4 regions of the Bacillus arachidis genome follow, and region 3 is predicted to be linked to each of the others. Evidence: riboswitches for the same ligand, from Rfam matches in the RefSeq annotation. Region 3 holds a riboswitch; each other region holds the start of a gene.

Region 1 (3,211 bases), 1.7 Mb from region 3:
TCTTTTATTATAACGAAGAACAGCAATTCCCTTCGAAGCAAGACCTTCAGCTAAATCGCGAAATGGTTTTAAAGCAAACGCAGTTTCATCCTGATCGCTTGCTCCAGATCCTTGAACAAGAATTACCGCTGGGAACGGCCCCTCTCCCTTTGGGACAGACAATGTTCCTGGTAATGGAAACGCGCCACTTCCGACTACTACTTCTTTTTCAACAAATGATTCCGGCTTACTATATGATGGTCGCTCTGCAACAGTACGATACGACATACTAAGTTGAAAGTCATCTATTTTTCCAGATGGATCTAATTTAATTAGTAAAGGCACAGTAAATTTTTCAAAAACCAATCCAATCTCTACATTTGTATGAACGGAATTTGTCTCTTTTTGTTTTACCTCTCCAATGCCAATAAAAGAACCTGCTTGTAATTGTACCGGGAGTCCCTTCCAATAACTCTCCAGCCATTCTTCAGATATTATCTTCTGTAAAGAGCGAGAAGTTAAATCAAATGCAGATTTATAATTTTCAGTATGCATATAACGGATAAATTTAAGAGTAGTAGATATAACAGGATTTTCATCATCCGCATTGTCTATTTCTTTCATATTTGAGTTTGACTCTTTTAACATTGAGGTGAATGGATGGTTAAACGGATTATTATATGTATTGGGATAAAAACTTGTTTTCAATACATCTGTATTCCCCCCCTCATACAGACTTGAAGAAATAGCGAAATTTGTAGGTGAAATTTCTTCCTCAGCATGTGAAACAAAAGGAACACTTATCATACAAATTGTACTAACGAGTAAAAACTTATTCCCTATTCGTTTTCTCATTCTCATATTTATTGACTCCTTTCAAAATTAAATTTTTTAATACAACATTTAGTATTGTAAGGAAATAAAAAGTGTTAAAGAGATTAATAATCTCTCCTCCCTAACATTCAATATAAACTACCTTCCACCTCTTTTTTATTGTGTAATTTTTTTATAATATGTAATCAATTAATTACTAAAATCAATTGATTACATGGATAAATCCATACAAAAAAATGACTAAACTAAGTTAGTCATTTTCTATACCCTTGCATCTATCTTTTCCTTATACACCTACATCTTCTACTTGTTCTTCCACTGGCCACTTTTCTAATGTGTAAGCCATCTCCCAAAATGAATATTCATATTGACTGCTAATTACAAAGTGTTGTTTCATTCGCTTACGATCAGCTTCTGTTACTGTTTCCGCAATCGCATCTAATCTAGCAATTTGCTCTTCTACTAAAGTACGGAACCAGTCAGAGCCATATGCGGAAATCCATTCTTGATAAATCGGTTCTTTAGGTTGACACTCTTTTAAACGTTCACCAATTTCATAATAAAGCCAATAGCACGGCAAAATTGCTGCGATAATATCCCCTAAATGTCCTTCATATGCAGCACGATACATATGTGATGTATATGCATAAGCAGTTGGAGCAGGAACGAATGATTCTTTTTCTTCCGCCGTAATACCTAGTTTTTTCGCAAAATTCTCATGTAGTGATAATTCAGCCTGATATGTATTTTGTGCATGGTGTGCCATACGAGCCGTTGTTTCTAATTCAATAGCTTTCGCTGCTCCTAACGATTGGACTCTTGCGAAATGACTTAGATAATATGAATCTTGCAGAACATAATAGCGGAAACTAGCTACATCTAATGTTCCATCTCCTAGTTTTGTAACAAATGGATGATTAAAACTTGCTTCCCAAATCGGATTAACTTCATTACGTAATAACTGTGAAAATGACATGATAAACCCTCCCATAAACGTTTTGATTAAAACTTGCACCTACTTCAAATAGATGTACAAAATAAAAAAACTTTCTTTACACACGTAAAGAAAGTGGTTTGGACATCATCAATATTTTAATAAATATCCTCTTCTGTCACTTCCACTTCCCTACGCCAGTATTACCCAGATCAGGTCCTAAGGGTCTCAAAAATATATTTTTGATCTCAGCCTATATAGAGGCACCCCTAGTGGATTACATATAAACTATTTAACTCGATATTTATCATAACATATTCTGGAATACTATCAAATATGATTCATAAATTTAACACTTATAATATATAAGTGCACAAATGTTATCTATCTTCTACTAATCTCTCAATCTGCTCCTTCACATTCGAATTACAAATACCACCGTGATAACAAATTACCGTCTCTATATCAAATTCTAAAAATCTTCTAAGTGATTCTGTAGCTTTTTTCATGTCTGGCGTTGTGTGCGGAACAGGTCCTTTTAAGTTTCCATCAATGCATACCATCGCGTCACCCACAATTAATGTTTTATATTTTTCACTATATAAACTAATATGTCCTGGAGTATGGCCTGGAGTATGAATCACTTCGATACCCTCTAAAAATGGTAGTCTTTGTCCATCTTCTAATGTCCAATTTACTTTAGCTGTCGGCGGATTTTTATATAGTGCTTGCACAACATCTGGAAGTGCCGCCCATTTCTCTTCACTCATTTTATTTGGATCTCCTTTAATAAGGGGCAGCTGTCCTTCAATGTAAGGTTTGTCTAATTCATGGGCGTACACTTCAATAAAATGATCTGCTTTCTGCTGTAATTCAGGAAGACTTCCAATATGGTCTATATCTTGATGGGTTAAAATCACTGCTTGTAATTGTTCAAAAGGCACTCCAATACTAATCATCGTATCGCGAATCGCTTCTAATTGGCCCGGCATACCAGTATCGACTAATATAGCTTTTTTTCCATCCCAAAGTAATGTTGGATTTAATTCAAATTCTTGAATTTTTAATTTCAACACAGCTAGACCGTTTTCTATTTTCATATTACAAGTCCCCCTCGGTACATAAATTAGTGAAGTTATTTCACTTACTAAAATGTATCACGCTAAGGCTTTTTAATCAATTGTTAAATAAATAATAATAACATAAAAATATTTATTTGTCAATGTATTTTAATCTAAAACTAGATTTTTTTATCACACATCTTTTCGATACAAATTAATTAAGTCCTTTAGAGCTGCCGCTGCTGCTCCTCTTGGACTCGAGGCTCCCCCGATTGAAGTAACTTTCCCCATCGTATCAGTATGAAAAGTAATTCCTTTTTCCGTTCCATTTACATAAGCCAATGGATGTCCTTTCTCTATTTCACGCGGGCATACTTCAAGTTTCAGATTTCCTGAGTGATCT
Region 2 (3,211 bases), 330 kb from region 3:
GATTAAATGAAAAAGCACAAACTTTATTCAAAAAAAGTTTGTGCTTTTATATGTTAAAACATAATTGAAATGAGTAGCATTCCAATTCCAATGGAGGTAAATGTTGCAACCAAACCAGGAATCATAAAGCTATGATTTAATACATATTTACCAATACGTGTTGTTCCTGTGCGATCAAAGTTAATCGCAGCAACAATTGTTCCGTAGTTCGGAATGAAGAAATATCCGTTTACTGCAGGAAACATCGCAATAAGAAGTGCTGGTGAAATACCAAGTGATAATCCGAGTGGCACTAACGCACGTACTGTTGCTGCCTGGCTATACAGTAAAATAGATAGAATAAATAATGCAATAGCGAATAACCATGGTGCACTTGTTACTAAGTGTTGAATCGATCCTTGAATGGTATTTAAGTTTCCATTGAAGAATGTGTCTCCCATCCAAGCGATACCGAAGATTGCAACAACAGCTGTAGCGCCTGCTTTAAAGACATTACCAGATACAATGCTTTCTACATTTGGTTTACAGAAGATAATAATAAGAGCAGCAATTGTAAGCATAACCATTTCAATTGTATTTGGCATTGAAAGACGAACTAATTTTCCATCTACCATCCATCCTGGACGAAGTGCTTCGAATGAACCAAGAAGGACAACAAAAAGAGTAGCGAATAAGAAAAGAATAACAGATAACTTGGCACCTTTTGCACCGATAAATTCTTTCTTTTCTTCAAGTTTCGGAATCATGCCTTCTTTCAATCGTTTTAAGTATTCTGGGTCTTCATTTAACTCTTTACCCATTTTGCTCGCAACGAAAGCAGCTAGCATACAAGCGATAAAAGTAGAAGGAATACTTACTTTTAAAATATCTAACAATGTAATTTTATAATCAGCTAGCATCGCTAATAGGGCCACAGTTGCAGCTGAGATTGGGCTTGCTGTGATTGCCTGTTGTGAAGCGATTACGGCAATGGACATTGGGCGTTCCGGTCTAATTCCTGATTCTCGTGATACTTCTGCGATAACAGGAAGTACAGAATAGGCAACGTGACCAGTTCCAGCACATAACGTAAATAAATAAGTTACAATAGGAGCAAAGAATGTAATGCGCTTTGGATTTTTACGTAGTGCTTTTTCTGCGAGATGGACAAGATAATCCATTCCACCCGCAGCTTGCAGGGCACCCGCAGCTGTAATGACTGCTAAAATCATCAGCATAACGTCAATAGGAGGAGCTGTTGGTTGTAAGTGGAAGACAAATACGAGTATTGCCATACCAACTCCGCCCATTACTCCTAGTCCAACTCCACCAAGGCGTGCACCGATAAAAATACAGAGAAGCAAGGTAAGAAATTGTAGCCAAAACATGATAAACTACCTCCGAAATTCATATGGTAAGATATTTTTGAATAATTTAAATTTAACTGATAATTATTAAATTAAACAAAGAGAAAGTTGTTATATAAACCTTTTTTATTATATAACACGTAAAAAGTAACATTCACTACATTTTGTGACATTATTTCAAGAAAATTAAGTGTAAAGTGATGAAAAAATGTGATTTGTTTGTTTGAAAAAATAAATCATGCTACAATGAAAACGAATTAAAACCGGGGAGCCAATTGGCTGAGAGGATGTAAGTGAGCATCGACCCTCAACCTGATCTGGATAATGCCAGCGTAGGGAGTTACTTAAAGTGATGTAAGCAGATGTTATTGTATAATAACTTGCATGCAAGGCTTTCCTACGTATTTCGTGGGAAAGCCTTTTCTTTTTACAAAACATATTTTGCAAGGGGGATTTTAGTATGTCACAACAAGTTACCATTTCATTTTCAGTCGTACCACAAGCAAAAACGAAAGATGTGTATGCCGTTGTTGATAAAGCAATTGAAGTCGTACAACAATCTGGTGTTCGTTATGAAGTAGGTGCGATGGAAACAACGCTAGAAGGAGAATTAGATGCGCTTCTCGACGTGATCAAACGTGCACAACAAGCTTGTGTTGATGCTGGCGCAGAAGAAGTGATTACGTCTATTAAAATTCATTATCGTCCAAGCACTGGTGTAACGATTGATGAGAAAGTTTGGAAGTACCGTGATGAATATGAAAAACCAGAAACGATCTAATATAACAATTACAGCGCTTTGGCTAATCCTTCTCATTGCCATATGGGAAGGATCTGTTTCATTATTTCAAATTGAACAGTGGATTTTGCCTAAACCTTCTGCTATTGTACAGGAACTGATTGGAATGAAGGATTTATTACTACCAAATATAATACAAACATTGCAAGAGGTTATCATCGGATTATTCTTTGCGATTTTACTTGGAACGAGTATTGCAATTATTATGGACGTTATTCCATTGTTTCGTTTGTTAATTAATCCGTTACTCGTTATTTCACAAACCATTCCGATTGTCGTGCTAGCACCTTTATTTATTATTTGGTTTGGATATGGGATGCTTCCAAAGGTGATGGTCGTTATTCTTGTTTGTTTCTTTCCAATTGCTCTTAGTATTTTAGAAGGTTTTCAAACAGTAGATAGAAATATGCTCAAGTTACTACAAACAATGCGAGCGTCGAAATGGCAAATCTATCAGAAGGTAAAATTCCCAGCTGTGCTCCCGTATTTTTTCTCAGGACTAAAAATAGCTGTTACATATAGTGTGATGGGAGCAATTATTGGGGAATGGCTTGGTGCGAGTGAAGGATTAGGTGTCATGCTTACGCGTGCAACAAAATCCTTTTTAACAGCCCGTGTATTTGGTATCGCAGCAATTATTGTCATGGTCACATTGTTCTTGTATTTTATTGTAGAATTTATGGCAAGACTAACAGCACCATGGATATACAGAAAGGACGGCAGAAAATGAAAAAAGGTTTAAAAGTTATGCTAGCCGCAATACTTGCAGTTGGTGTTGTCGGTTGTAATGCAGCGAAGAAAGAAGAGAGTACAGATAAGGAAAAGAAAGTAAAAGTTGTTTTGGACTGGTTTCCAAATACAAACCATACTGGTTTATATGTAGCAAAGACGAAAGACTACTATAAAAAGCAAGGTTTAGATGTAGAAATTATTCAGCCAGGTGATAACGTATCGGTAGAGCAAATGATTGCATCAGGAAAAGCGGATTTCGGTGTGAGTTATCAAGAAAATGTAACATCAGCTCGTGTTGAAGGAATACCAGTTGTTTCGATTGGAGCAATTATTC
Region 3 (3,211 bases):
ACTGCGTTTGTTTTTTCAAAATTCCATTCAGCATTATGTAATTCAAAATGGAGATGCTGTTTAAATGAGTGGCCTGTATTTCCCATATGTCTTAATAATTGTTTAGTCTGAACTTGATCACCAATTTGTACGGAACGGTTTTTTATATGAGCGTAAACGGTTGTATATAGCTTAGTAGATTTAGTAAATGAAATATTTGTTGCTTTTATGGAGTTAGAATTATTTCTTGTATTCATTTTATTATTAGAATAGGGTATTTTTGAATTGAGTTTTATATATTGAGTGTTTTTTGTAGGCAATTGCTGAGATGCTACAGTGCGTGTCTCTACTTGATTTATGGATGGAAGTAGAGATGCGACTGCGACAGTAGTTGCCGTTAAAGCTGTAGCTTTCTGTTTCATCTAATATTAGCCCCCCCATAGATGTATTAATATATTTTTTATTATAGTATAAAGATATAATACTTTGTGCATTATTCACATAACTGTAATATGAAACAAGAAAAAATAACCGTTTTTTAATGGAATCGAAATATACTACAAGAATAACAGATAAATAACTATTAGAATATGGATAAAGAGATAGTTGCTATTTTCTGAATCAATATATAAATGTGAATTAAAAAACGAAAGGGAAGTTTTTTAGGTATGGGAGAAAATCTGCTCATACATAGAGGCAGTCAGCGCTTTTTTCTGCCTTATGCCAAGTTAAAATAGAAAGAGAAAATGAGAGTAGGTCTTCTTTTGTTTTCATAGCAGCAACGTATATGTTGAAAAATCGTTTTGTAATTGTTATAGGCCGATGGGAATTCATACCTATATAAATATTTATGTTTCATATTTTGCATAAGTGGAACGTAGAGCCTTGATGTAAAGATTAGATATGAGATTGTAATAAATGAAAACAGTTGCTGATGACCCATGACAGTGTTATACTGACTATGGTAATTTCATATTGTGCTAGGAGAGCTGGTGTTGCCAGCTGAGAGTAAGACCGTAAGTCTTTGATCCTTTAATCACCTGATCTAGATTATGCTAGCGTAGGGAAGCAACTTGGACATTGACAACAAGTCCCCGTTTCTTTGCGTAAAGAAACGGGGCTTTTTTATTTAACAATTTAATAGTAGAAACCACTAGGGGTGCTTTATGTGCTGAGAGAGGAATAGTCCTTAACCCTTACGGACCTGATCTAGGTAATACTAGCGAAGGGAAGTGGAACGACGGATAAATGTATCTTTATTTGCTGTAACCACTTCTTATATAGAAGTGGTTTTTTATTTGGATAAACAGATGTAAAGGAAGGGGAAATATAAATGAAGTTTTGTGAGAGATTATTTGAGACTGTGCAGCCTGTTTGGGAGAAAAGTCATAATCACCCGTTTGTAACGGGAATGGGGGACGGTACGTTAGAAAAAGATAAATTCCAATATTACATCATACAAGATTATTTATATTTGCTAGATTATGCAAAACTATATGCGATTGGCGTTGTGAAAGCAAATAATCCACAAGTTATGGCAAAGTTTGCAGAACAAATAGATGGCATATTAAATGGGGAAATGACGATTCATAAACAGTATGCAAAACGTCTTGGTATTTCCATTCAAGAGATGGAAGAAGCAAAGCCGTCTGCTAAAAATTTAGCGTATACAAACTATATGATGTCAGTATCTCAAAATGGTACGCTTGCGGAATTAATTGCGGCGCTTCTTCCATGTATGTGGAGTTATTGGGAAATTGGAAAACGTTTAAATGATATTCAGGGAGCAAGAGATCACGAATTTTTCGGTGAATGGATTCAAGGATATAGCTCAAAAGAGTATGGAAGTCTTTGCACGTGGCTAATAGATTTGTTAAATGAACTAGCTGAAGGAAAGTCTGAACAAGAGTTAGCTCGATTAGAAGAAATTTTCTTATATTCCAGCCGATTTGAGTATTTATTCTGGGATATGGCGTACCGTAAGGAGATGTGGGGTTTTGAGGAGCAAGAGCATACTACGGTTTCATAATGTCTCTTTTCATTATGATGAAAAGCCAATTATAAAGGGTCTAGATGCATCTGTACAAGAAAAAGAGTTTGTTAGCATCATTGGACCGAGTGGCTGTGGCAAAAGTACATTATTTCGTTTAATTACAGGTTTAGAAGATGCAGGGGCTGGAACCATTCAACTGACAGAAACAACGAGTCATCCTGTAGGATATATGCCACAAAAAGATATGCTTCTGCCGTGGAGGACGATTATTGAAAATGCGGCATTGCCATTAGAGTGTCAAGGGATAAAGAAAAAAGAAGCGCATCTTAAGGCAAGCGAACTGTTAGAACAATTTGGTTTACAAGGATACGAGAACAAATATCCGAAAGATTTATCAGGTGGTATGCGGCAGCGAGTATCCTTTATTCGAACTTTATTAACAGGCGGGGACATTTTATTGTTAGATGAACCTTTTAGCGCATTAGATGCATTAACGAAAGCAACGTTGCAAGAATGGTTGTTTGAACAATGGAAACAGTGGCAAAAAACCATTTTATTTATTACACACGATGTAGAGGAAGCGCTGTTTCTTTCCAATCGGATTTTTGTTGTGGCAGAGCAGCCTATTACAACTTTAACAGAGCGTATCGTTCCGCTTGAAATTGATCGCTCAAGAAAAGATTTGCATAAACCTGAAATATTAGCTTTAAAAGATGAATTGCTTAGTATGCTACAAAGGCAGGTGCTCGTATGAAACGTGTGATGGAGTTATTACCTGCGCTGATTTTGAGTAGCATACTTCTCGTAGCCTGGGAAATGGGGGCTAGAATTGTAGATGAGATGTATATTCTACCATCGCCAACTGCAATTCTAGCTAAACTTTGGGCGCTGCGTGACATATTATTCACTGTTCATTTGCCAGCGACTTTATATGTAGTTTTAATCGGAGTTGTTATTTCCGTCGTACTGGGCGTTGGCTTAGCAATGTTAATGAACGCTAGTACATGGATGGAAAGAGCGTTTTATCCGTTGCTAGTTGCCTCACAAACAATTCCAATTACAGCACTAGCACCGTTATTTGTTTTATGGTTTGGATATTCAATTTGGAGCAAGGTAGTTGTTACGGTTTTGATTACATTTTTCCCGATTGCGGTAAATACGTATGATGGATTGCGCAGCACGAAAAAGGAGTGGGAGGAGCTTTTAGTAACATATGGTGCAACGAAAAAAGACATTTTT
Region 4 (3,211 bases), 1.4 Mb from region 3:
ATAATACGATCCATCACAACTGCAATACGAGCCATATATCCTGAGTCTTCTAATAACGAAATAAAGAAAAATAATGCAAAGATTTGTGGAACGAATACTAATACAGCACCAACACCGGCAATAATTCCTTCTGTAACGAGCGCTTGAATAAAATCAGAGGCTCCAATAGTTGTTAAACCCGCTGTTACCCAATCGGTGAGTTGACCGCTGAAAAATTCATCCAGCATATCCGATAAAGGTGTTCCAATCCACGTAAACGTAACCTGAAAAATAAAAAACATAACAGCTAAAAAGATTGGAAGTCCTAAAACTTTATGTGTGATTAACTGATCAATTTTTTCTGAAAAAGGAATTTTCCCTTCCTTCTCATGCTGAATCACATTTGTTTTTAACTTTTCAATATACGCTGCACGTGAACGATAAATATGTTGTTCCAGCGTTACATCAATTTCTTCCTCTAATTCTGATCGAATCGCTATAAGTTTTTCATACACCGGCAATTTCTTTACTTCTTGTTCTACTACTTCATTATTGCTTAAAAATTGAAGTGCAAGCCACCTTGGATTCTCATAATTTTCCTTAGTTAAAAACTCCATGATATCTGCAATTCCTGCATCTATTTGTTTACCATATGAAATACTGAAGGGCTTTTGCTCTTTTTGCTTACTCTCATGTAGGGTTGCAAGTAACTCTTTGCAGCCTTTTCCACTTCTCGCAACAACAGGAACAACTGTTACTCCTAATATTTCTGATAACCTGTTCACATCGATAATAATTCCACGCTGCTTTGCTACATCAATCATATTTAAACCGATAGAAACTGGTTTACCAAATTCTAATAGTTGCAATGTTAAATGCATATTGCGCTCAAATTGAGAAGAGTCAACAATATTTAACATATGATGAAATTCTTCTGTTAGTAGAAAATTTGTAACAACACCTTCATCACGAGAAACCGGATTTAAATCATATATACCTGGTAAATCAATTAATGTCCCTTGCTTACCTTTTAACTTACCGACCTTCTTTTCTACTGTTACCCCGCTCCAGTTTCCTACATATTCATAAGAACCTGTTAGCGCATTAAATAATGATGTTTTCCCCGTATTCGGATTCCCTAGCAATGCAACTTTATTCACGCTAATTCCACCTTTATCATTTTCGCGTCACAATGACGAATACTAATTAATTGTCCACGGCACTCTAGCGTACACGGTCCCTTAAACATTGCTTTTTGTTTCATACGAAGTTCACTTCCTTCTGAAAGACCAAACGCAGCTAATCTACGCTTTAATAACTTATCTAACGATTGTATATTTTTTACAAGTACTGTTTCACCTATTTTAATATCTACTAAACTCATAATCTTCCCCCTCGAAGAGAATGATAATTATTTTCATGAAAATTATATCATATTCTATGAATCAAGTACTATAGCTTTCCCTTCATAGTTATTAACATTTTTGCACAATTATATTTAAATAATTGTCATAACAGATTCATTTGCCATTCTCATCCATTTCGATTACACTGAACCTAACAAATAAAGAATCTCGTTATCACAGGGGGAGCCTCGTTGCTGAGAGGGAACAATTCGTTCCGACCCTTAGAACCTGTTAGTTAATGCTAACGTAGGAATTGTGCAAGCGTCGAAATACATATACCTCATCATTTTCTACTTACGTATTTCATATCTCCCTATGGTAAATTATTCTTTTTTTGTGCAACTTAGATTTAGGGGGAATAAGAACATGCGTAACACCAATTTACAAGCGATGATTGAATCTGCAATCCTTGCAGCTTTCGCCTTAATCATCGACATTTTACCAATCTCGATTAAACTTCCAACAGGCGGTTCCATTTCATTTGCTATGATTCCTATTTTTATTATCGCATACCGCTGGGGATTTAAAACAGCTTTCTTCGGTGGCTTAATTTGGGGGCTACTGCAAATTGTATTCGGAGATGCTTATATTTTAACGCCAGTTCAAGCGTTTATTGAGTACTTCGTTGCATTTGCTTTTATCGGTTTTGCTGGATTATTTTATCAACCTATTCAGCAATCAATGGCGAATAATCAAGGTAAGAAAGCAATGGTCTATATTGTTATTGCTACACTCATTGGTAGCTTAGCACGTTATTTCTGTCATTTTATTGCCGGGGTTATCTTTTTTGGGAAATACGCACCGCCTGGACAATCAGCTGTTCTTTATTCATTGATTGTGAACGGTAGTACAATGCTTGGTTCTTTCGCTTTATGTACAGCTTTACTAATGCTTCTATTTACAACAGCTCCACGCTTATTTAAAAGTATTGGTGCACATAATTTGAATTCAAAAAATACGGTTGCCTAAATGGCAATCTTATTTTTTATTTAATGAGTTATATCAATAATAAAAACAATAAATACACATAAGAATATAAATACCATTACACTTAGTAAATTACTATTCATGGCTAATCTACTCCTTGTAAACCTTATTTTTTATATAAATTATACGTGTAGAATATAAAGATAAAGTAAAGATGCTATCAAAATAAAATTAAGAAATAATAAAAAAGTGTAGAATTTCGTTTCTACACTTTTTTATGTAAATAAAAGTAAAACAGTACACCATCTACTGTATTATCTACACCATATTCCACACCATGAAGTTCTAAAATATTTTTAGAAATGGCGAGCCCCAGTCCTGTTCCACCTTTTGAGCGCTGACGAGCTGTATCGATCCGATAAAACCGATCCCAAATCTTATCTAATTGTTCCGCTTCAATATGAGCGCCTTTATTTTCTATACAAATCTTTATTCGATTCAGTTCATCTCTTATAGAAATAATAATATCCTTTTTTTCAGGTGTATAACGGATTGCATTCGTTACAAAATTTATAATTACTTGTTCGATACGATGTTGATTTGCAACAACTTCGATTGGCAAAAGGCATTTATGAACATTCAATTCTTTTTTCGCTATTTCTAATGATAGTTGTTCACATATATGCTCAATAACTCCATCAATATAAAAAATATCCATTTTCATTTTATACGTACCAGACTCAAATTTAGCTAACTCTAGCATATCCAAAATTAACATATCCATCTTATCGACTTCTTTTTCCATTGCCTGAAAATAATACTCTTTCTTATGCTCTGCCACCCCATCTTTTAAAATAGAAATGCAACTTTTCATAATGCTTAGTGGAGTTTTCAATTCA

Evidence for each region. A riboswitch is a leader RNA that binds a small molecule or an ion and turns the genes downstream of it on or off. The one in region 3 is predicted to bind thiamine pyrophosphate.
Region 1: linked by a shared signal. The riboswitch ahead of tenA (thiaminase II) and the one ahead of tenA (thiaminase II) in region 3 are both predicted to bind thiamine pyrophosphate.
Region 2: linked by a shared signal. The riboswitch ahead of QRY57_RS03880 (MTH1187 family thiamine-binding protein) and the one ahead of tenA (thiaminase II) in region 3 are both predicted to bind thiamine pyrophosphate.
Region 4: linked by a shared signal. The riboswitch ahead of thiT (energy-coupled thiamine transporter ThiT) and the one ahead of tenA (thiaminase II) in region 3 are both predicted to bind thiamine pyrophosphate.

What each region holds. Positions count from the first base shown of each region.
Region 1 covers NZ_CP127376.1:2,424,291-2,427,501, forward strand. Annotated here, with positions in the region: gene QRY57_RS13960 (alpha/beta hydrolase) at 1-840, opposite strand, end outside; gene tenA (thiaminase II) at 1,100-1,789, opposite strand; TPP riboswitch at 1,920-2,028, opposite strand; gene QRY57_RS13970 (MBL fold metallo-hydrolase) at 2,128-2,847, opposite strand; gene QRY57_RS13975 (homoserine dehydrogenase) at 3,001-3,211, opposite strand, start outside.
Region 2 covers NZ_CP127376.1:426,930-430,140, forward strand. Annotated here, with positions in the region: gene QRY57_RS03875 (anaerobic C4-dicarboxylate transporter family protein) at 54-1,367, opposite strand; TPP riboswitch at 1,601-1,702, shown strand; gene QRY57_RS03880 (MTH1187 family thiamine-binding protein) at 1,807-2,127, shown strand; gene QRY57_RS03885 (ABC transporter permease) at 2,099-2,875, shown strand; gene QRY57_RS03890 (ABC transporter substrate-binding protein) at 2,872-3,211, shown strand, end outside.
Region 3 covers NZ_CP127376.1:757,877-761,087, forward strand. Annotated here, with positions in the region: partial or broken gene QRY57_RS05510 (M23 family metallopeptidase) at 1-173, opposite strand, end outside; TPP riboswitch at 952-1,063, shown strand; TPP riboswitch at 1,125-1,227, shown strand; gene tenA (thiaminase II) at 1,313-2,008, shown strand; gene QRY57_RS05520 (ABC transporter ATP-binding protein) at 1,977-2,726, shown strand; gene QRY57_RS05525 (ABC transporter permease) at 2,723-3,211, shown strand, end outside.
Region 4 covers NZ_CP127376.1:4,287,855-4,291,065, forward strand. Annotated here, with positions in the region: gene feoB (ferrous iron transport protein B) at 1-1,139, opposite strand, end outside; gene QRY57_RS23725 (FeoA family protein) at 1,136-1,363, opposite strand; TPP riboswitch at 1,555-1,656, shown strand; gene thiT (energy-coupled thiamine transporter ThiT) at 1,752-2,354, shown strand; gene QRY57_RS23735 (sensor histidine kinase) at 2,578-3,211, opposite strand, start outside.